3 regions of the Kitasatospora sp. NPDC057198 genome follow, and region 1 is predicted to be linked to each of the others. Evidence: predicted binding sites of a transcription regulator. Region 1 holds the regulator's gene; each other region holds the start of a gene.
What was found. The regulator HrcA, encoded in region 1, represses chaperone genes, less so after heat shock. The targets are predictions, from matches to a motif close to TTNGCACTCNGNNNNNCNGAGTGCNAA.
Positions count from the first base shown of each region.

Region 2: the regulator HrcA is predicted to act here: its motif matches at 5,041-5,067, upstream of groL (chaperonin GroEL).
Region 3: the regulator HrcA is predicted to act here: its motif matches at 4,263-4,289, upstream of groES (co-chaperone GroES).

Region 1 covers NZ_JBHUWH010000123.1:49-7,460, forward strand. The annotation lists gene dnaJ (molecular chaperone DnaJ) at 80-1,216, opposite strand; gene hrcA (heat-inducible transcriptional repressor HrcA) at 1,310-2,383, opposite strand; gene htpX (zinc metalloprotease HtpX) at 2,683-3,603, shown strand; gene ACFUEL_RS16415 (hypothetical protein) at 3,640-4,227, shown strand; gene ACFUEL_RS16420 (hypothetical protein) at 4,285-5,142, opposite strand; gene ACFUEL_RS16425 (DUF2785 domain-containing protein) at 5,233-6,012, shown strand; gene ACFUEL_RS16430 (DUF3097 domain-containing protein) at 6,043-6,888, shown strand; gene ACFUEL_RS16435 (hypothetical protein) at 6,895-7,412, opposite strand, start outside.
Region 2 covers NZ_JBHUWH010000003.1:41,262-48,673, forward strand. The annotation lists gene ACFUEL_RS00765 (ABC transporter ATP-binding protein) at 1-490, opposite strand, end outside; gene ACFUEL_RS00770 (hypothetical protein) at 631-1,269, shown strand; gene ACFUEL_RS00775 (DUF5336 domain-containing protein) at 1,348-1,887, shown strand; gene ACFUEL_RS00780 (DUF4031 domain-containing protein) at 1,894-2,190, opposite strand; gene ACFUEL_RS00785 (hypothetical protein) at 2,187-2,546, opposite strand; gene ACFUEL_RS00790 (Uma2 family endonuclease) at 2,569-3,123, opposite strand; gene groL (chaperonin GroEL) at 3,298-4,920, opposite strand; gene ACFUEL_RS00800 (cold-shock protein) at 5,252-5,458, opposite strand; gene ACFUEL_RS00805 (MoaD/ThiS family protein) at 6,040-6,318, opposite strand; gene thrC (threonine synthase) at 6,358-7,412, opposite strand, start outside.
Region 3 covers NZ_JBHUWH010000028.1:20,936-28,347, forward strand. The annotation lists gene tsaD (tRNA (adenosine(37)-N6)-threonylcarbamoyltransferase complex transferase subunit TsaD) at 1-1,036, shown strand, start outside; gene ACFUEL_RS05785 (hypothetical protein) at 1,048-1,293, shown strand; gene ACFUEL_RS05790 (polysaccharide deacetylase family protein) at 1,364-2,248, shown strand; gene ACFUEL_RS05795 (methyltransferase domain-containing protein) at 2,224-3,402, opposite strand; gene ACFUEL_RS05800 (hypothetical protein) at 3,426-3,740, opposite strand; gene ACFUEL_RS05805 (hypothetical protein) at 3,810-4,151, opposite strand; gene groES (co-chaperone GroES) at 4,433-4,738, shown strand; gene groL (chaperonin GroEL) at 4,855-6,489, shown strand; gene ACFUEL_RS05820 (LysR family transcriptional regulator) at 6,647-7,412, shown strand, end outside.

The DNA of each region.
Region 1 (7,412 bases):
GGGCCCGTCAAAAAAACCGGCCGGGACCGGCGGGGGCGCACAGCCCCTCCCGCCGCTCCCGGCCCGGGTCGTACGGGTCTCACCGGCCGTTGAAGGCGTCCTTCAGCCGGGAGAACAGGCCCTGCTGGCCGGGCGCGAACTGCCCGGAGGGACGCTCCTCGCCGCGGAGCATGGCGAGCCGCCGCAGCAGTTCCTCCTGCTCCGGGTCGAGCTTGGTGGGCGTCTGCACCTCGACGTGCACTATCAGGTCGCCCCGGCCGCCGCCGCGCAGGTGGGTGATGCCGCGGCCGTGCAGCGGGATCGACTGGCCGGACTGGGTGCCGGGCCGGATGTCGACCTCCTCCAGGCCGTCGAGGGTCTGCAGCGGCACCTGGGTGCCGAGCGACGCGGCGGTCATCGGGATGGTGACGGTGCAGTGCAGGTCGTCCCCGCGCCGCTGGAAGGTCGGGTGGCTGGTCTCGGCGATCTCGACGTACAGGTCGCCGGCCGGGCCGCCGCCGGGGCCGACCTCGCCCTCGCCGGCCAGCTGGATCCGGGTGCCGTTGTCGACGCCGGCCGGGATCTTGACGGTGAGGGTGCGCCGGGCGCGGACCCGGCCGTCGCCCGCGCACTCGGGGCAGGGGGTGGGGACGACGGTGCCGAAGCCCTGGCACTGCGGGCAGGGGCGGGAGGTCATGACCTGGCCCAGGAAGGACCGGGTGACCTGGGAGACCTCGCCCTTGCCGCGGCACATGTCGCAGGTCTGCGCGGAGGTGCCGGGGGCTGCGCCCTCGCCACTGCAGGTGGTGCAGGTGACGGCGGTGTCGACCTGGAGTTCCTTGGTGGTGCCGAAGGCGGCCTCCTCCAGGGTGATCTCCAGCCGGATCATGGCGTCCTGGCCGCGCCGGGTGCGCGAGCGCGGGCCGCGCTGGCCGGTGGCGGCGCCGAAGAAGGCGTCCATGATGTCGGAGAAGCCGAACCCGGCCGCGCCCGCGCCGAAGCCGCCCCCGCCGCCGCCCGGCGACAGCGGGTCGCCGCCCAGGTCGTAGACCTGACGCTTCTGCGGGTCGGAGAGCACCTCGTAGGCGGCGTTGATCTCCTTGAACCGCTCCTGCGTCTTCGGGTCCGGGTTGACGTCCGGGTGCAGTTCACGGGCGAGGCGCCGGAACGCCTTCTTGATCTCGTCCTGCCCCGCGTCGCGTCGGACGCCGAGTACCGCGTAGTAGTCCGTGGCCACCAAATGCTCCGGTTTGTTCCGCCTCTAGAAGTGCCTGCGACAGCACGCTGCTTGTTGCGCCGTTCCGCTTCCCGCTGCGCCTGCGCCGTTCCGTTACGACTCCGCCAGGATCTGGCCGACGTACCGTGCCACCGCGCGCACCGCCCCCATTGTGCCCGGGTAATCCATCCGGGTCGGACCGATCACTCCCAGCTTTGCCACGCTCTGGTCGCCCGAACCGTAACCGACCGAGACCACGGACGTGGAATTGAGCCCCTCGTACGCGATCTCGTGGCCGATCCGGACCGTCATCGCGGAGTCCGCCGTCTCACCCAGCAGGCGCAACAGCACCACCTGCTCCTCCAGGGCCTCCAGGACCGGGCGGATGGTGAGCGGGAAGTCGTGGCCGAAGCGGGTCAGGTTGGCGGTGCCCGCCAGCATGATCCGCTCCTCGTTCTGTTCGGCCAGCGCCTCGAACAGGACCGCCAGCACGGTGCTGACGGCGGGCCGGTCGGCGGCCTCGAAGCCGGCCGGCAGGTCCTCCAGGACGGTCGGCACCTCGGGCAGCCGGCAGCCGCCCGCCATGCCGTTCAGCCTGGCCCGCAGGTCGCCGAGCAGGGCCTCGCCGACCGGGGCCGGGCAGTCGACCATCCGCTGCTCGACCCGGCCGGTGTTGGTGATCAGCACCAGCATCAGCTTGGTCGGGGTGAGCGACACCAGTTCGATGTGCCGCACGGTGGAGCGGGTCAGCGAGGGGTACTGGACGACCGCGACCTGCCGGGTCAGCTGGGCGAGCAGCCGCACCGTCCGGGCCACCACGTCGTCCAGGTCGACCGCGCCCTCCAGGAAGTGCCGGATCGCCCGGCGCTCCGGGGCGGTCATCGGCTTGACCTCGGCCAGCCGGTCGACGAACAGCCGGTAGCCCTTGTCGGTGGGGATCCGGCCCGCACTGGTGTGCGGCTGGTGGATGTACCCCTCCTCCTCCAGCGCGGACATGTCGTTGCGGACGGTGGCCGGGGAGACGCCCAGGTTGTGCCGCTCCACCAGGGCCTTGGAGCCGACCGGCTCCTCGGTGCCCACGTAGTCCTGGACGATCGCCCGGAGCACCGCGAGCCGCCGCTCGTCGAGCGGCCGGGCGGACGGGCGCGTGTCGATGAGTCGGCCGTCGGGCTTGCCGTCGTCCGGCATGGGCACGCACCTCCGTCGTCGTCCGTTGTTCCGGTGTCCGCTCCGGATTGGCACTCAGCTGGGCAGAGTGCCAGAACCGTACGTGCCAGTGTACGGCCAGGGCCTGACGGCAGGAACGGTGCGCCCGCGTGATCCTCGTCCGAAGAACCCGCGACGCGCCCGGGGCGTGTCCCGTTCCCACCGAATTCCCACCGTTTCGGATGGTGCCCCCGGGCCCGCCCGGTGGCAGCATCGAAGGCGAGCGGGGCAGCCGGGCGAGCGGCCGGGCCCGGCCCGCGCGAGGCAGAGGAGGAGCAGCGATGTCGGCTTCCCAGCACTCCAGGTTCGCCCCCGACCGCGGCCTGACCGGCCGGATGGTCACCACCATGTTCCTGATCGGGCTGCTCTACGTGGGCTTCACCGGTCTGCTGATCGTGCTGCTGCGCGGCGCCTGGCCGCTGGTGGTGCTGATCTCCGGCGGCCTGTTCGTCGCCCAGTTCTGGTTCTCCGACAGGATCACCGAGCGGGCGATGGGCGCCCACCGGGTCACCCCCGAGCAGTACCCGCAGCTGCACGGCGCGGTGGACCGGCTGTGCGCGCTGGCCGACATGCCCAAGCCGCGGGTCGCGGTCGCCGACAACGACATGCCCAACGCCTTCGCCACCGGCCGCAACCCGCAGAACGCGGTGGTCTGCGTGACCACCGGGCTGCTGCGCCGCCTGGAGCCGGAGGAGCTGGAGGGCGTGCTGGCCCACGAGCTGTCGCACGTCGCGCACCGGGACGTCGCGGTGATGACGGTGGCCGGCTTCCTCGGCGTGCTGGCCGGCGCGATGACCAGGATCGCCCTGTACGGCGGCATGATGGGCGGCGGCAACCGCAACAGCAACGACCAGAACGCGGCGATCGCGATGGTGCTGATCCCGCTGGCCTCGATGGTGGTGTACGCGATCAGCTTCCTGCTGACCAGGCTGCTGTCCCGCTACCGCGAGCTGGCCGCCGACCGGGCCGCCGCCCAGCTGACCGGCCGGCCCGCGGCACTGGCCTCGGCACTGACCAAGGTGACCGGGCAGATCGCCGCCATCCCGACCAAGGACCTGCGGCAGGCCCAGCCGTACAACGCCTTCTACTTCGCCCCGGCGCTGAGCGCCCGGGAGACGGCCTCGCAGCTGCTGGCCACCCACCCGTCGCTGGAGCAGCGGCTGGCGCAGCTGCGGAAGGTCTCCGAGGAACTCGGGCACTGAGCCCGCCCCCTCCCCCCGACACGAGGAGCGCTGCACGTGGGATTCCTGGACGCCCTGTTCGGCCGGAGCAAGCCGGTCAAGCCCGACCTCGACCAGCTGTTCGGCGTCCCGTCGGCGGCGCTGACCCTGCGGGCCGCCAAGGGGTTCGAGCCGACCGGCCTCGGCTCGGTGTGCTTCGCCGCGGTCGAGGGCGCGGCGTTCACCGAGGTGCAGCAGCAGGTCCGGGCGCTGCTGGACGCGGACACCGGGCGCGGCGGCGTCCCGGTCGAGGCGTCCCGGGACGCGTACGGGTACTCCTGGCTGCTGGCCCGACACACCCCCGACGAGCTGCCCGACCTGGTCAACGACCTGCACGCGGTCAACAGCGAACTGGAGGCGAACGGCTTCGGGCCGCAACTGCTCTGCTCGCTGGTCGGCTTCCGGGACGGCGAGGGCCGCTCGCTGGCGCTGGTGTACCTGTACAAGCGCGGCACCTTCTACCCGATGTGCAAGGTCGCCGGGCAGGAGAAGCGGAACAACCCGCTGGAGATCGAGGTCTCGAACCTGCTCCGCGACGACCTGCGGATCGAGTCGGACCTGTCGCGCTGGTTCCCGGTCTGGGGCGCGCCGGGCATCGAGGACTGAGCCCCCGCCCCCGCCCGGCCCCCCACCCGGCAGAGGGCACTCACCCGGCGGAGACGCTCACCCGGCGGGGGCGCTCCGGTAGGCGGCCGCGGCCGCGCTGACGGCCCGCAGCAGGTCCGGGGACTCCTGCTCGCTGACCACCTCCTGGACGATCAGCAGCACGTCGTCGCCGGCGGGCAGCACGGCGGTCCGCTCGACCCAGGTGAGGTCGAGGGCGTCGGAGTGATCGGCCCTGCGCAGCAGCAGGCCCTCGCCGAGCGGGCCGCCGTCGAGCGGCTCGGCGGTGACGGTCCGCTCCATCCGGTCGCTCCCGTCGCCCCTGGCGACGGGCCCGGCGCAGCGCAGCGCGGCGGCCCGCAGCTCGGCGACCACCTGGGCGGCCCGGCCTGGCGGGTAGCGGTCCAGCGACTCCTGGCCGAACCAGCCCAGGTCCTCCGCGTCGTCGTCGGCCGGGTAGCGCTGCAGCCCCACCGCGACGTCCTCCAGCGGCGGGGCGTGCCTGGTCACGTAGGCGCTGACCCCGATGTCGTCACAGGAGATCGACGCCAGCGGTTCCGGGCTCGGGTCGGCCGGGCCGCCGGGCGCCCGGGTGGTCGTCGACTCCACCTCGCTGGTGTTCAGCGTGAAGCCGACCGGCAGCCGCAGCTGGGTCAGCAGCCCGTCCCGCAGCACTCGCGGCGCCCGCCCGCCGGTGCTGCCGGCCCCGCCACTGCCCGTTCCCGCCTTCCCACCGCCGCCGACCGTCCCGTCCGTGGCCGTCCCGCTGGTGGCCGCCGCGTCACCGGTGGCCGCCGCGTCACCGGCCTTCCGGGCGGCACCGCTCCCCTCGCCGCCCTCCGAGTAGCCGACGGCCGCGCCCAGCACCACCGCGACGGCCACCACCGCCGTCCACCACCACCGCCGCCGCCCGTACACCCGTTCCCCTCCGCCCGCCGCGTCGCCCGCCGCGACTGCCGGAAAATATCGCACGCCGCCGGCCGGGCGGTGCACCCGGGGTGGTCAGCCGTGATCGACTGGAGCTCCCTCCCCGACCGTGCCCCCTCCGACGCCGAACTGGCCGCCGTCAGCGCGGCGTTGCGCTCACCCGACCCCGTGGAGCGCGACGAGCGCGCCTACCCGCGGCTGGCCGGCTGGGTACCCGGGCTGCCGGAGGAGCGCCGGCCGGCGCTCGGCGACGCGATGGCGGCCCGCTTCACAGATTCCGAGGTCCAGGCCCGGACGTTCGCCCCGCTGGTGCTGGCCGCTGTGGCGCGGGCCGGCACCCTGCGGCCCGACTGGCCGGACGCCTTCGCCCGCTGGTACCCGGCCGAGACCGACCTGCGCGGCCACCACCCCGAGCTCGGCTGGCTGCACGCGGTCGCGCATGGCGCCGACCTGCTCGCCGCGTTCGGGCAGCACCCGGAGGTCGACCCCGAGCCGCTGACCGTGCTCGGCGCGGCCCGGCTGCTCGCCCCGACCGACCACGTCTTCGATGCCATGGAGGACGACCGCCTCGGCCACGCGCTCGCCCTGACCCTGACCCGGTCGGAGCTGACGGAGCGCCAGGAGGTCGGCCGGCTGGACGCGGTGGCCGACGTCTTCGCGGCGGGGCGGCCCGGCCCGGTGCCCGCCGAGGTCTCCAACACCCTGCGCACCCTGCGGGTGGTGCACCTGCCGGCGGTGCGCGGCGTCCGTCCGGCCTGGCGCTCGCCGCAGGTGCGGGCACTGCCGCACGGCGCGGCCGTCGCCGAGCGGATCGCCGGGGTGCTGGCGGTCGCGGCACCGTACGTGGGCTGGACCGGCTGACGGGCCGTCTCCTTCCGTAGACTGCCACCCATGCGGAGCAGGGAGTACGGGCCGGATCTGACCCCGCCGTGGAAGCGGCAGCAGCCCGCCCCGGAGGTGGCGGCGGAGCGGGACCTGGTGGTGGAGGAGGCGGCCACCGGGTTCTGCGGGGCGGTGGTGCGCTGCGAGCGGACGGCCGAGGGGTTCACCGTCACGCTGGAGGACCGCTTCGGCAAGCAGCGGGTGTTCCCGCTGGTACCGCGCGGGTTCCTGCTGGAGGGACGGGCGGTGACGCTGGTGCGGCCCGCCGCGGCGGCTCCGGCCCCGCCGCGCGGCCCGGGGCGGACGGCCTCCGGTTCGGTGGCGGTGCCGGGGGCGCGGGCCCGGGTGGCCCGCGAGTCGCGGATCTACGTCGAGGGCCGGCACGACGCCGAGCTGGTCGAACGGGTCTGGGGCGACGACCTGCGGATCGAGGGCGTGGTGGTGGAGTACCTGGAGGGCGTGGACGACCTGCCCGCCATCGTCGACGCCTTCGCCCCCGGCCCCGGCCGCCGACTGGGCGTGCTGGTCGACCACCTGCTGCCCGGCACCAAGGAGCACCGGATCGCCGAACGGGTGACCGGCGACCACGTGCTGGTCGTCGGCCACCCGTACGTGGACGTCTGGCAGGCCGTCAAACCCTCCGCCCTGGGCATCGCCGGGTGGCCCGAGGTGCCGCGCGGCGAGGTCTGGAAGGAGGGGGTGTGCCGCCGGCTGGGCTGGCCGGTGGACACCCCCGCCGCCTGGAAGCGGATCCTCGCCGCGGTCGACGGCTGGAAGGACCTGGAGCCGGAACTGCTGGGACGGGTCGAGGAGTTGATCGACTTCGTCACCCTGCCCGGCGGGGCGGACGGCTGACGGCGCTCAGTCCCATGACGGTTCGACCAGTTCGGCGTTCCAGCCGCCCGGGCTGCCGGACGGGGTCGGGATCCCGGTGCCGGAGGGGACGGGCGCGGTCGGGATCGGCGTCACCTCCCCGGCCGGGGCGACGCCGGTCGGCGGGGCACCGGTCGGCGAGGGGCTCTGCTGGCGCAGCTGGGTGCCGCGCAGCGCGGGCAGGCAGACGGGCACCGTGTCGGTCACCGTGGCGTTGAAGATCCACTGTCCGCCGTCGTAGGCCCAGAACCGCAGCAGCACCGTCGCGCCGGCCGGGATCTTCGCGGGGTCGATCACCGTCCCGTTGTGCTGGGCGCCGTGGGCGGGCCGGACCGCGTCCGGGGCCAGCGACCGCTGCTCGGGGGCGACCGGACAGTCGTCGGCGGCACCCTGCACGCGCTTGAGCCCGGCCGCCTTCACGCCGTGCGCCTGCAACTCGGCGACCATGTCCGGCAGTCCGGCCGGGTCGCGCAGTTCGAGCAGGAAGGTGCCGTCGGACTCCTCGG
Region 2 (7,412 bases), on a different contig from region 1:
GCGCCCGGCCGATCGCGACGCGCTGCTGCTGGCCGCCGGACATGTCCTCCGGGAAGCGGTCGGCGAGTTCGCCGATGCCGAGTTCGCCGAGCACGGCCAGCGCCTCGGCGCGGGCGGTGCGGGCCGGTACGCCCTCCAACTCCCGTGGCAGGGCGATGTTCTCGGCGGCGGTCAGGGCCGGGAGCAGGTTGTACGACTGGAACACGTAGCCCACCGAGCGGCGGCGCACGTCGGCCAGCTCCGCCCGGTTCAGCCCGGCCAGCGGGGCGCCCTCCACCAGCACCCGGCCGGTGGAGGGCCGGTCCAGGCCGCCGGCCAGCGCGAGCAGGGTGGACTTGCCCGAGCCGGACGGGCCCATCACGGCCAGGAACTCCCCGGCCCGCACCTCCAGGTCGACCGGGTGCAGTGCGTGCACCTCGGCCGCGCCCCGGCCGTGCACCCGCCCGACCCCCTCCAGGCGCAGCACGGTCTGCGCGTCCGGTCCGGTCATGGCTCCCCCTCGGAACAGTGGAACTTCTTGCATACCGAGTATGTATAGCCGTCGGACGCCGACTACTCAAGTGTACGACATAAGTCGGCGAACTACCTATAGGATGGATCACACCCGCCGCCCGGTTCCCAGGGAGCAGAATGGGCGTCATGACCGCACCGCTGTCCGCTCGCTGGCACGACCTGCTCACCCGCTGCGGCGCCACCGCCGACCCCGAGCCCTACGCCCGCGACCTGCTCGCCCGCTGGGCCGAGCCGCAGCGCCGCTACCACACCACCGCCCACCTGGAAGCCGTCCTCGACCGCGTCGACGAACTCGCCGCCCACGCCGACGTCCCCGACGCCGTCCGGCTCGCCGCCTGGTTCCACGACGCCGTCTACCGCCCCGACCGCTCCGAGAACGAGGAGCGCAGCGCCGCCCTCGCCTGCCGCGCCCTGCGCGAGGCCGGCCTGCCCGAACCCCTGGTCCACGAGGTCGACCGCCTGGTCCGACTCACCACCACCCACCACCCCGCCCCCGGCGACCGCAACGGCGAAGTCCTCTGCGACGCCGACCTCGCCGTCCTCGGCGGCCCGCGCGAGGCGTACGACGCCTACGCCGCCGCGATCCGCGACGAGTACTCCTTCGTCCCGCCGGACGCCTTCCGCGCGGGCCGCGCCACCGTCCTGCGCCAACTCCTCGCCCTGCCCTCGCTCTACCGCACCCCCGAGGCCCACGCCCGCTACGACACCCGGGCCCGCGCGAACATGCACCGCGAACTGGCCGCCCTGGAAGGCTGACCACCCGCCCGACGGGCGATCACCCGCCCGCTGTGCTCGACTTGAATGCCGGGACACCAGCGATCGAGGAGGCCCGCCATGGCCTACCCTTCCCCCCACGCGGATACCGAACGGCAGGCGGGCGGGCCTCCGCGCTTCGACGCCGCCGGGGCGTGCCTGGTGGCGACGGCCGTGCTCGGCGCGGTGAGCCTGTTCCTCGGATTCACCAGCGTCATCGACGGCTGGTACGGCAACCAGTCCGTCTCCTACTACGACAGCCGCGGCGCCTACGCCTGGCTCCCCGCCCTGCTGTTCCTCGGCGGCCTGGCCGCCGTCCGGGCGCTGTTCCCGCACCACCGCAGCGACCGCAGCTGGCCGCTGCTGTTCACCGCGGCGGCCGTCGTCCCGTTCCTGCTCTCCCTGATCGCCTCCGACCACCCCAGCGGCCTGGCCACCGGCGAGATCCTCTACCTGGTGTTCGGGCTGCTCCAACTGCTGGCCGCCGCCGCGGCCGCGCTGCTCGGCATGGGCCGGATCACCTTCACCGCCCACCCCGGGCCCGCGGCACCCGCGGCACCCACGGCACCCGCGCCGCCCACAGCCCCCACGACACCCGAGAAGACCGACGGGGACGGCTGAACTCCGCTACCCCGCCCGCACCTTGCGCACCCGCAGCCCCGCCGCCGTCAGCCGGGCCACCAGCTCCCTGCTGCCGACCGGCACCGCGCCCAGCGCGATCGCCTTCTCGTACCAGGCCGCCGGAATGTCGAGGGGGGCACCTCCCAGCCCCCCTAGGGGCTGGGGGAGGTCGCGGTCGAACCCCCTGGCGGGAGCACCCAGCTCCGCCGCGAAGGCGTGCAGCTCCGCCGGCGACACGTCACTGACCAGGTGCGACCACCACTTGCCGTGCCCCGGCCAGTTCGGGGGGTCGATCAGGATCACGCGAGCCCGCCGACCGGCGCGACCACGACCCCGCGCTTGCCGCACACCCAGTGCGGGTCCGGCCCCAGCTCCGGCTCGACCCCCAGCGCGTGCGGGTCGTCCTCCTCCTCCGCGCAGGCGGTGCACAGCGGCCAGCGCCCGTACGACTCCAGCAGCGCGTCCTGGACGTCCTGGGCCACCAGCCCGAGCACGAACTCGCACCCGGCGGGCCACTGTTCGAGCCACCAGCGGCGGTGGGTGACGGCGTCCTCCACCAATGAGACGATCGCCGCGTCGGCGACGTCCCGGGCGGTGAGGTCGGCGAGGATCAGCGCCCGCGCACTGTGCAGGGCGGCTTCGATGTCGGAACTGGCCATCCGCCCATTGTCCCGCACCCGGCTACGGCAGCGGGAAGCCCGTGGTGTCCAGGGTGGTCCCGAACGGCTCCGGCAGCTCGACCGGCTTCCCGAACGGCACCCGCACGCTCTGCCCGTAGGCCCCGTCGGACGGCTCCGAGTAGAGCGTCACCGTCGGCCCCGGCCGGTCGAAACGGTCGATCAGCAGGTACAGCGGGACGGGCGCGTGCGCATAGCCCCGGAGCTTCTTCGTCCGGTCCTGCCGGGCCGTGCTGCGCGAGGTGATCTCGACCGCCAGCAGGACGTCCGACGCGTCCCTCTGCCCTTCCGCCGAGGACGCCGCCACCGCCAGCGTCGGAACGTACAGCTCCCCCAGCAGCGGGAGACCCACGCTCGGCCACCGGTGGAGGTACGCCTCGCCCGGCAGCCGCCGCGCCAGTGCCTCGTGCACCGCCCCGGCAAGGAGAAAGTGCCTCGCATCGGGCGGCGGCGCCAGGAGGACCATCTCGTCCATGATCTCGGCGCGCCAGCCCTCGGGGACGTCGAGCGTCCACCGTGCGTCCAGCAGGTAGTCCCAGTCGTGATCGCGCTCCGTCACCGTTCCTCCCGCCGCTCACGGTACGGACCTGCGCCGACGTTCCGACCCACTGCGGGTGCGACGTCCCACGAAGGGGTGACCCCGGCGAGAACGCCGCGAGGGCGGCCTCCCGAAGGAGACCGCCCTCACGGCGTGAGACTGACCGATCCGGGCCGGTGGAGACCGGCGGGCGGATCAGAAGTCCATGTCACCGCCCGGCATGCCGCCGCCGGCGGCCGCGGCGGCCTTCTCCGGCTTGTCGGCGATGACGGCCTCGGTGGTGAGGAACAGCGCCGCGATGGAGGCGGCGTTCTGCAGGGCGGAGCGGGTGACCTTGGCCGGGTCGATGATGCCGGAGGCGACCAGGTCGACGTACTCGTTGGTCGCGGCGTTCAGGCCGTGGCCGGCGGGCAGGTTGCGGACCTTCTCGACCACGACGCCGCCCTCGAGGCCGGCGTTGGTCGCGATCTGCTTGATCGGGGCCTCCAGGGCCACGCGGACGATGTTGGCACCGGTGGCCTCGTCGCCCTCCAGCTCCAGCTTGTCGAACGCGACACCGGCCTGCAGCAGGGCGACGCCGCCACCGGCGACGATGCCCTCCTCGACGGCGGCCTTGGCGTTGCGCACCGCGTCCTCGATGCGGTGCTTGCGCTCCTTGAGCTCGACCTCGGTGGCCGCGCCGGCCTTGATGACGGCCACGCCGCCGGCCAGCTTGGCGAGGCGCTCCTGGAGCTTCTCGCGGTCGTAGTCCGAGTCGGAGTTCTCGATCTCGGCGCGGATCTGGTTGACCCGGCCGGCGACCTGGTCGCTGTCGCCGCCGCCGTCGACGATGGTGGTCTCGTCCTTGGTGATGACGACCTTGCGGGCGGTGCCCAGCAGGTCGACGCCGGCGTTCTCGAGCTTGAGGCCGACCTCCTCGGAGATCACGGTGCCGCCGGTCAGGATGGCGATGTCGCCGAGCATGGCCTTGCGGCGGTCGCCGAAGCCCGGGGCCTTGACGGCGACGGACTTGAAGGTGCCGCGGATCTTGTTCACGACCAGGGTCGACAGGGCCTCGCCCTCGACGTCCTCGGCGATGATGACGAGCGGCTTGCCGCTCTGCATGACCTTCTCCAGCAGCGGGAGGAGATCCTTGACCGAGGAGATCTTGGAGTTGGCGATGAGGATGTACGGGTCCTCGAAGCTCGCCTCCATGCGCTCCAGGTCGGTGGCGAAGTAGGCGGAGATGTAGCCCTTGTCGAAGCGCATGCCCTCGGTGAGCTCGAGCTCCAGGCCGAAGGTGTTGCTCTCCTCGACGGTGATGACGCCTTCCTTGCCGACCTTGTCCATGGCCTCGGCGATGAGCTCGCCGATCTGGGTGTCGGCGGCCGAGATGGAGGCGGTGGAGGCGATCTGCTCCTTGGTCTCCACGTCCTTGGCCTGGGCCAGCAGCTGGTCGGAGACGGCGGCGACGGCCTTCTCGATGCCGCGCTTGAGGGCCATCGGGTTGGCGCCGGCGGCGACGTTGCGCAGACCCTCGCGGACGAGCGCCTGGGCGAGCACGGTGGCGGTGGTGGTGCCGTCACCCGCGACGTCGTCGGTCTTCTTGGCGACCTCCTTGACCAGCTCGGCGCCGATCTTCTCGTACGGGTCCTCGAGCTCGATCTCCTTGGCGATGGAGACACCGTCGTTGGTGATCGTGGGGGCGCCCCACTTCTTCTCCAGGACGACGTTGCGACCCTTGGGGCCGAGCGTGACCTTCACGGCGTCGGCAAGCTGGTTCATGCCACGCTCAAGGCCGCGGCGGGCTTCCTCGTCAAAGGCGATGATCTTGGCCATCAGAAGTGGTCCTCCGGGACACGGTCGACTGCTCGGACCAAGGGGTGCCCGCGACGGACGGCCCAGGAGAGCGGGGGTCCCTTCCCCTACCGCCTCCGGGGCCTCACCGGCCCGGTCCGTTTGTCACTCTCACACTGTGAGTGCTAACGCCAATGATTAGCACTCTCGGGTGGCGAGTGCAAGCCCATTGGGGGTCCGCCGGGCCCCGGCGGGGCGCCCGCGGGGCACCGGGAAACGCCCGGAAAAGCCGACGGGCCCGCCCCGGACGCCGTCGCGTCGGGGGCGGGCCTCGCCCGTGCGCCTGTGCACGGTCGTGCGGTCAGCCGGTGCCTCAGGCGCCGGCGGCGCGGACCATGTCGGCCTGCGGACCCTTCTGACCCTGCGAGATCTCGAACTCGACCCGCTGGCCCTCTTCCAGGGTGCGGTAGCCGTCCATCTGGATCGCGCTGTAGTGGACGAACACGTCCGCTCCACCGTCGACCGCGATGAAGCCGTAGCCCTTCTCGGCGTTGAACCACTTGACGGTGCCCTGAGCCATTCCGAACTCCCCTTGTGCTGTGCTGGCCCTTCAGAGATCCGCGGGACGCGGACCCGGAGGTCTGGAAGGCCGGCCTGGGGACTCCCCCCCGTACGGCGCAGCCTCTGTCGCGGCTGAATGTATCCGGATATGCGCCCTGTGCAACAGGCCCAATTTCCGGGGAAAGTCCGGGCCGGCAAAGGGATATGACGGGGCGAAAGGCGCACCGCCCGACAATTGCCACCGGACATAACGGACGGGATACCGCAAAACGCCGCGACAATTCTGACGGCGGCCTGACAGAACAGGCGGCCGCGAGCGGCGGCGGGCGACGAGCTGTCCGGCGCCTGTCTCGGCGCGCGGGACGGAACGGGGTCCTGCACGGGCGGGGCGCGGTGCGGAAAGCGAGGATTGAACCGGGCCGGGGAGGGGAACGGCCGCAACCGGAACTCTACTCCCCGGCCGCCGGCGGAATTGCGGCACCCCGCCCGGCGGGAAAGCCGCAGGTGTGCGGGGCATTGGGTCCGGGTATGCACGAGGCCGCCGTCCGGCCCGGAAAATTGAATTCCGAACCAAACGGCGGCCGCGGGAATGCGGGGCGGTCAGCAGCCGCCGGCCACCGCCGGAATGATCGACACCGAGGCGCCGTCCTTGATCTCGGTCTCCAGGCCGTCGGCGAAGCGCACGTCGTCGTCGTTCACGTACACGTTGACGAAGCGGCGCAGCTTGCCGGTGTCGTCCAGCAGCCGGGCGGCGATGCCGGTGTGGTTCGCCTCCAGGTCCGCGATGACGGCGGACAGGGTGGCGCCCTCGGCGGTCACCTCGGCGGCGCCGCCGGTGTAGGTGCGCAGGATGGTCGGGATGCGGACGGTGGCGCTCATGCGGGCTCCTCGGGGCGTGGGGTGTCCTACGGCTGGGGGTCAGGCGGTGGCGAGGCCGGCGGCGCGGAAGGACTCCAGCGTCGGGCGGATCACGGCGGCCATGCCGGCGTCGGCGACCGCGTCGAGGGTCTTGAGGCCGTCGCCGGTGTTGATCGCGACGGTCTCCTTGGACGGGTCCAACTGGCCGGTCTCGACCAGCTTCTTCAGCACGCCGACGGTGACGCCGCCCGCGGTCTCGGCAAAGATGCCCTCGGTGCGGGCGAGCAGCTTGATCGCCTCGACCACCTCGGCGTCGGTGACGTCCTCGACCGCGCCGCCGGTGCGGCGGGCGATGTCCAGCACGTACGGGCCGTCGGCCGGGTTTCCGATCGCCAGCGACTTCGCGATGGTGTCCGGCTTGACCGGCTTGATCACGTCGCGGCCGGCCTTGAAGGCGGCGGAGACCGGGGAGCAGCCCTCGGCCTGGGCGCCGAAGATCCGGTACGGCTTGTCCTCGACCAGGCCGAGCTTGATCAGCTCCTGCAGGCCCTTGTCGATCTTGGTGAGCTGGGAGCCGGAGGCGATCGGGATGACGATCTGGTCGGGCAGCCGCCAGCCGAGCTGCTCGCAGATCTCGAACGCCAGGGTCTTGGAGCCCTCGCCGTAGTACGGGCGCAGGTTGACGTTCACGAAGCCCCAGCCCTCGCCGGCCGGGTCGCCGATCAGCTCGGAGCAGAAGCGGTTCACGTCGTCGTAGTTGCCGTCGATGCCGACCAGCTCGCCGCCGTACACCCCGGCCATCACGACCTTGCCCTGCTCCAGGTCGTGCGGGATGAACACGCAGGACTTGAAGCCGGCCCGGGCGGCCGCGGCGCCCACCGCGCCGGCCAGGTTGCCGGTGGAGGAGCAGGAGAGGGTGGTGAACCGGAAGGCGCGGGCGGCCTCGATCGCGCAGGCCACCACCCGGTCCTTGAAGGAGTGGGTCGGGTTGCCCGAGTCGTCCTTGACGTACAGCGGGCCGGTGAAGCCCAGCTCGCGGCCCAGGTTGTCGGCCTTGACCAGCGGGGTCCAGCCCGGGTTCAGGTTCGGCTTGCCGGCCACGTCGGCCGGGACGG
Region 3 (7,412 bases), on a different contig from region 1:
CGGCGTCGGCATCGTCCGCGGCACCACGCTGCTGGCCGACGCGGTCGCCTCCAGCGTCAACGACCACGCCCGGTACGGCGGCGTCGTGCCGGAGATCGCCAGCCGGGCGCACCTGGAGGCGATGGTCCCCACCATCCGGCGGGCGCTGGACACCGCCGGGGTCAAGGCGGCCGACCTGGACGGCATCGCCGTTACCGCGGGCCCCGGCCTGGCGGGCGCGCTGCTGGTGGGCGTGAGCGCCGCCAAGGCGTACGCGTGGGCGCTGGACAAGCCGCTGTACGGGGTGAACCACCTGGCCTCGCACATCTGCGTGGACCAGCTGGAGCACGGCCGGCTGCCGGAGCCGACGATGGCGCTGCTGGTCTCCGGCGGGCACTCCTCGCTGCTGCTCAGCGGCGACATCACCTCCGACGTGCGGCCGCTGGGCGCGACCATCGACGACGCGGCGGGCGAGGCGTTCGACAAGGTGGCGCGCGTCCTCGGGCTGGGCTTCCCGGGCGGGCCGGTGGTGGACCGGATGGCCCGCGAGGGCGACGGGAAGGCGATCGCCTTCCCGCGCGGCCTGAACAACGCCGGCGACCCCGCCTACGACTTCTCGTTCTCCGGCCTGAAGACCGCCGTGGCGCGCTGGGTGGAGGCCAGGCGGCGGGCCGGCGAGCCGGTGCCGGTGGCGGACGTCGCGGCGTCCTTCCAGGAGGCGGTCACCGACGTGCTGACCCGCAAGGCGGTGCGGGCGTGCAGGGACAACGGCGTCGACCACCTGATGATCGGCGGCGGCGTGGCGGCCAACTCGCGGCTGCGCGAGATGGCGCAGCAGCGCTGCGACCGGGCGGGCATCGTGCTGCGGGTGCCGCGGCCGGGCCTGTGCACCGACAACGGCGCGATGGTGGCGGCGCTCGGCGCCGAGATGGTCTGGCGGAACCGCACGCCGTCCTCCTTCGACCTGTCGGCGGACTCCTCGCTGCCGGTCACCGAGACCCACGTGCCGGGCGAGCACGGCAGCTTCCACGCGCACGCGCACGAGGCGCTGAAGTGACCCTGGCGGCGATGTGGGAGGCTCGGGCCGCCGACGGCCTGGGCGCCGAACTGCACGCCTGGGCGCGGGAGTTCGCACTGCCCGCGGTGCGCGGCGCGGCCGGTCTGGAGCGGGTGGAGCTGTTCACCGCCCCGGGCGACCGGGTGCTGCTGATCGCGCTGTGGGCGGGCGGGCCGGCGCCGGTGCCGGAGCCCCCCGCGCACCTGCTGGCCCGCCCGGTGCACCACTGGACCTTCACCCGCACGGACGCGGGGTAGCAACCGAGCAGTCCGATCCGATCGTCCTATTATCGACACGCGTGTCGAGGGCGAGCGGGGGACATCGGTGATGCAGCGGGTACGGGTCGGGTACGGGGCGGGCGCCCTCGCGGTGCTGCTGGCCGCCAGCGGGTGCAGCAGCGGCTCCGGGCCCGCCGACCCCCCGGCCGTCCCGGCCGCGCCGGTCGCCGCCGCCTCCCCGGCCGCCTCCGCCTCCGGCGCCCCCTCGGCGCCCGCGCAGGACGCGGTCGGCGAGGCCACCTGGGCGAAGTGGGGCGTCAAGCCGCTGCCGAAGGCGCCCGCCCCGCCGGCCGACCGGCCGGTCAAGCTCACCAAGTCCGGCCCGGTACCGGTGTTCAGCGACGTCCCGACCGGCGACAAGGTCGTGTTCATCACCATCGACGACGGGGCCGAGAAGGACCCGGAGTTCGTCGCGATGCTCACCGAGCTGAAGGTGCCGATCACGATGTTCCTGACCAAGGACATCGTCAAGAACGACTACGCCTACTTCAAGCCGCTCCAGGCGCTCGGCAACAGCATCCAGAACCACACCGTCAGCCACCCGGTGATGAGCAAGCTCCCCGCCGCCCAGCAGAAGGCGCAGATCTGCGACGACCAGGCGGCCCTCACCGAGCAGTACGGCACCGCCCCGTACCTGTTCCGCCCGCCCTACGGCGACGGCGCCAACACCGCCGCGCTGAACACCGCCGTCCAGGAGTGCGGGCCGCGCGCCGTCGTGCTCTGGCGCGAGTCCATGCAGATCCACGACATGCAGTACCAGGCCGCCGACAAGAAGCTCCGCAACGGGGACATCATCCTGGCCCACTTCCGCGGCCCGTCCGAGCTCAAGGGCGAGACCATGACCCGGATGTTCGCCGAACTGCTCAACCGGATCCAGGAGCAGGGCTTCTCCGTCGCCCGCCTCGACGACTACGTGGCAGGGCCCACCGGCTGACCCAGCATCATCACCGGGCCGGCCGCGGTGCGGGCCACGATCACCGTCACCGCGTTCGGCCCGGCCGGCTTCAACTGCCGCCGCAGCTCCTCCGGGACGACCGACGCCCCGCGCTTCTTGATCACCACGGTGCCGATCCGGCGCTCCTTCACCAGCGCCTTCAACCGCTTCACCTGGAACGGCAGCACGTCGGTCAGCTCGTACGCCTGCGCGTACGGCGTCGGCCGCAGCTCGTCCGAGGTGACGTAGGCGATCATCGGGTCGATCAGCCGCCCGCGCACCGTCGCCACCACCTCCGCCACCATCCGGCCGCGGATCACCGCGCCGTCCGGCTCGTACAGGTAGCGCCCCACCGGGCCCACCGGCGGGGGCGGCAGCGCGCCGCCGGACAGCGAGTGCGGGCCCGGCAGCAGCGTCGCCCGGTACGGCTCGGCGGCGGCCGTGCCGAACCACAGCACCGCCTCCTTCACCTCGCCCCGGTCCGACACCCACTCCGCCTCGGCGCCCTCCGGCACCAGCTCGTGCGGGATGCCCGGCGCCACCTTCAGCGCGCCGAACCGGGCGCCGCGGGCCGCCTGCACCGCCCAGGACAGCGGCGGCGAGTACGCCTCGGGGTCGAACACCCGGCCGCGCGAGGTGCGCCGCGCCGGGTCGGTGAACACCGCGTCGAAGCCCGCGGTGTCCACGTCCGCGACGTCCGCCCGGCGGACCTCCACCAGGTCGGCCACGCCCAGCGCCGCCGCGTTCGCCCGCGCCACCTCGCAGGTCAGCTCGTCCCGGTCGACCGCCAGCACCGCGATCCCGGCCCGGGCCAGCGCGACCGCGTCCCCGCCGATCCCGCAGCACAGGTCGGCCAGCCGCCGCACCCCCAGCGCCGCGAACCGGCCCGCCCGCCACTCGGCCACCGAACGGCGGGTGGCCTGCTCCACCCCGTGCTGGGTGAAGTACATCGCGGCGGCGTCCGCCCCGAACTTCGCCTCCGCCCGCTGCCGCAGCCGGGCCTGCTCGAACGCCGCCCGCACCAGCTCCGCCGGGTACTCCCGCCGCAGCCTGGTCGCCAGCGCCAGCTCCCCGGCCGCCGTGAAACCCCGCAACTCGGCCAGCAGCGCCTGCCCCTGCTCGGTCAGCAGCGCCCGGAACGACTCGATCTCCACCGGGCCATTGTCGCCGCTTCCGGTCAGGGCCGGAGCACCCCGAGCCCCACCGCGGTCAGCACCGGGCCCGCCAGCCCGAGCGCGAGCGGTGCGATCCGGTAGCCCCGGCGGGCGGTGGCCACCAGCGCCGCCAGCGGCACCCCGAGCCCCACCGCGGCCAGCACGCCGCACAGCACCAGCGCCCCGCCCGCGCCGCCCCCGCGCTCCGACGCCGCGGCCTGGGCGAACACCGCCCCCATCGCCGCGTACACCGCCAGGCACAGCAGCGGCACCTCCAGTGCCACCAGGCCCGCCGAGAACAGTGCGTCCCGCCCCGTGGACGGTCGGATCTTCGCCATGGGCCCACCCTGGCAGGGCGGTTCGCGCGCCGCCTGAGTAGCGGTACCCGTCCGCGCCCGGGGCGGTGCTCAGTTCCGGAGCAGCGGCGCGAACGTCGCCAGGAGGGTCACCGGCGTGCCCGCCAGCAGCACGAACGGCGCGATCCGCAGCCCCTGGCGGCGCGTCACCAGCGCGCCGGCCACCGGCAGGCACAGGCCCGTCAGCAGGGCCGAGGCGGTGAGCGCCAGCGCCAGCAGCCCCAGCACCTGCCCCACCGCGCCGAAGCTCTCGGGGCAGTCGGTCGCCCACGCGTAGCTGAACTCCGTCGCGTACAGCAGGTGCGGCAGCGTGATCAGCAGCGGCACCCCGGCCGCCAGCAGTTGCAGCGTCCGCACCGCGTCGCGGTCGGCCGGGCGTCGGATCGTCGTCATGGGCCCATGCTGGCCGGGCCGCCGGTGCGCCGCCTGAGTACCGGCACTCATCCCCGCCCGGCGCCGGTACCCGTTCCGGGGGAGCGGAGCGGGAAACCCGACACGACGTCGTTGGCACTCTGGTTGACTGAGTGCTAACGGCGTCCTAAGGTCGTCTCTGGCACTCCCCCCAGGGAGAGTGCTAACGCGATGAAGCGTGTCCGACCCCCGCGACGGCGGCCGCGCAGACTTCGCCACCTACCTGTTAGACAACCCCGTAATCTCCGAAGGGGAGCTCGGACGTGACCACCAGCAGCAAGGTTGCCATCAAGCCGCTCGAGGACCGCATCGTGGTCCAGCCGCTCGACGCCGAGACCACCACCGCCTCCGGCCTGGTGATCCCGGACACCGCCAAGGAGAAGCCCCAGGAGGGCGTCGTCCTGGCCGTCGGCCCGGGCCGCTTCGAGGACGGCCAGCGTCTGCCGCTCGACGTCGCCGTCGGTGACATCGTCCTGTACTCGAAGTACGGCGGCACCGAGGTGAAGTACCAGGGCGAGGAGTACCTCGTCCTCTCGGCCCGCGACGTCCTCGCGATCATCGAGAAGTAAGACGTCCGCGCAGTAAGACGTCCCAGCCCCGCCCCGGAACCGTGTCAGCACTGACAGGGGCCCGGGGCGCGGTTGTTGCTCCACGCACGCAGACCTACCCCTGAGGAAACGGGACCATGGCGAAGACCCTGCAGTTCGACGAGGACGCCCGCCGCTCGCTGGAGCGCGGTGTCAACAAGCTGGCCGACACCGTCAAGGTGACCATCGGCCCCAAGGGCCGCAACGTCGTCATCGACAAGAAGTTCGGCGCCCCCACCATCACCAACGACGGTGTGACCATCGCCCGCGAGGTCGAGCTCGACGACCCGTACGAGAACCTCGGCGCGCAGCTGGTCAAGGAGGTCGCCACCAAGACCAACGACGTCGCGGGCGACGGCACCACCACCGCCACCGTGCTCGCCCAGGCCCTGGTCAACGAGGGCCTGCGCAACGTCGCCGCCGGCGCCGGCCCGGCCGCCCTGAAGAAGGGCATCGACAAGGCCGTCGCCGCCGTCTCCGAGCACCTGCTCTCGGTGGCCCGCGAGATCGAGGGCAAGGACGACATCGCCGCCGTCGCCTCCCTCTCCGCCCAGGACACCCAGGTCGGCGAGCTGATCGCCGAGGCGATCGACAAGGTCGGCAAGGACGGTGTGATCACCGTCGAGGAGTCCAACACCTTCGGCGTCGAGCTCGAGTTCACCGAGGGCATGCAGTTCGACAAGGGCTACCTGTCGCCGTACTTCGTCACCGACGCGGAGCGCCAGGAAGCCGTCCTGGAGGACCCGTACGTCCTGATCAACCAGGGCAAGATCTCCTCCATCCAGGAGCTCCTGCCGCTGCTGGAGAAGGTCCTGCAGGCCGGCGGCTCCCGCCCGCTGCTGATCATCGCCGAGGACGTCGACGGCGAGGCCCTCTCCACCCTGGTGGTCAACAAGATCCGCGGCACCTTCAACGCGGTCGCGGTCAAGGCCCCCGGCTTCGGCGACCGCCGCAAGGCCATCCTCGGCGACATCGCCACCCTCACCGGCGGCCAGGTCGTCTCCGAGGAGGTCGGCCTCAAGCTCGACCAGGTCGGCCTGGACGTGCTCGGCACCGCCCGCCGGATCACCGTCACCAAGGACGAGACCATCGTCGTCGACGGCGCCGGCGACTCCTCCGAGGTCGCCGGCCGGGTCGCCCAGATCAAGGCCGAGATCGCCAACACCGACTCCGACTGGGACCGCGAGAAGCTCCAGGAGCGCCTCGCCAAGCTGGCCGGCGGCGTCTGCGTGATCAAGGTCGGCGCGGCCACCGAGGTCGAGCTCAAGGAGCGCAAGCACCGCCTGGAGGACGCCATCTCGGCGACCCGCGCCGCGGTCGAGGAGGGCATCGTCGCCGGCGGCGGCGCCTCGCTCGTCCACGCCGCGAAGGTCCTGGCGGACGGCCTCGGCCTGTCCGGCGACGAGGCCACCGGTGTCGCCGTCGTCCGCAAGGCGCTCGCCGAGCCGCTGCGCTGGATCGCCCAGAACGCCGGCCTCGAGGGCTACGTCATCACCTCCAAGGTCGCCGAGCTGGACGCCGGCCAGGGCTACAACGCCGCCACCGGCGAGTACGGCGACCTGGTCAAGGCCGGCGTCATCGACCCGGTCAAGGTCACCCGCTCCGCCCTGGAGAACGCCGCCTCCATCGCCTCCCTGCTGCTCACCACCGAGACCCTCGTGGTGGAGAAGAAGGAAGAGGAGGAGGCCGCGGGCCACGGCCACTCGCACGGCGGCCACGGCCACAGCCACTGAAGCGCTAGCCGCTAGCCGCTGGGACGGCGAAGGCGAGAGCAGGGGCGCGAGGAACTGCGCGACCGGCCCGTACCCCCGTGGTGCGGGCCCGGACCGCCGGGACCTCGCGCCCTTTCGCGTGCGCGGGGCGTCCGGCGGGTTCCGTACAGTTGACCGCGTGATCGAAGCCCGCCACCTCCGCGTCCTGCACGCCGTCGCCCGGACCGGGTCGTTCTCCGCCGCGGCGCGCGAGCTGGGGTGCACGCAGCCCGCGGTCAGCCAGCAGATGAAGGCGCTGGAGAAGGCGGTGGACACCCCGCTGGTGGTGCGGGCGGGGCGGGAGATGCAGTTGAGCGAGGCCGGGCGGGTGCTGCTGCGGCACGCGGACGGGATCCTCGCGGGGCTGTCGGCGGCGGAGGAGGAGGTCGCGGCGATCGCCGGGCTGCGGGCCGGGCGGGTGCGGCTGGTCTCGTTCCCGACGGCGAGCTCGACGCTGGTGCCGCGGTCGGTGGCGCAGGTGCGGGCGGCGCACCCGGGGGTGCGGGTCTCGCTGGTGGAGGCGGAGCCGGCGCAGGCGCTGGCGATGCTGCGCGGCGGGGAGTGCGAGGTGGCGCTGGCGTTCCGCTACCCGGACTCGCAGGGCGGGCTGAGCCTGCCGTCCCCGCACGCGACGCTGCGCGAGGCGCGGGCCGAGGCGGCGCTGGAGGCGGCGGCGACGGCGGCCGCGAACGACTGGTCGGAGCTGGTGGTGCGCCCGCTGCTGGACGACCCGCTGGTGGGCCTCGTCCCGGCGGGGCACCCGCTGGCGGAGCGGGGCGAGGACGCGCCGGTGGACCTGTCCGAGCTGGCGGGGGAGCAGTGGATCGCGGGCTGTCCGCAGTGCCGGGGGCACCTGGTGGAGCTGTGCGCGGACGCGGGCTTCGCGCCGGCGATCGAGTTCGCCA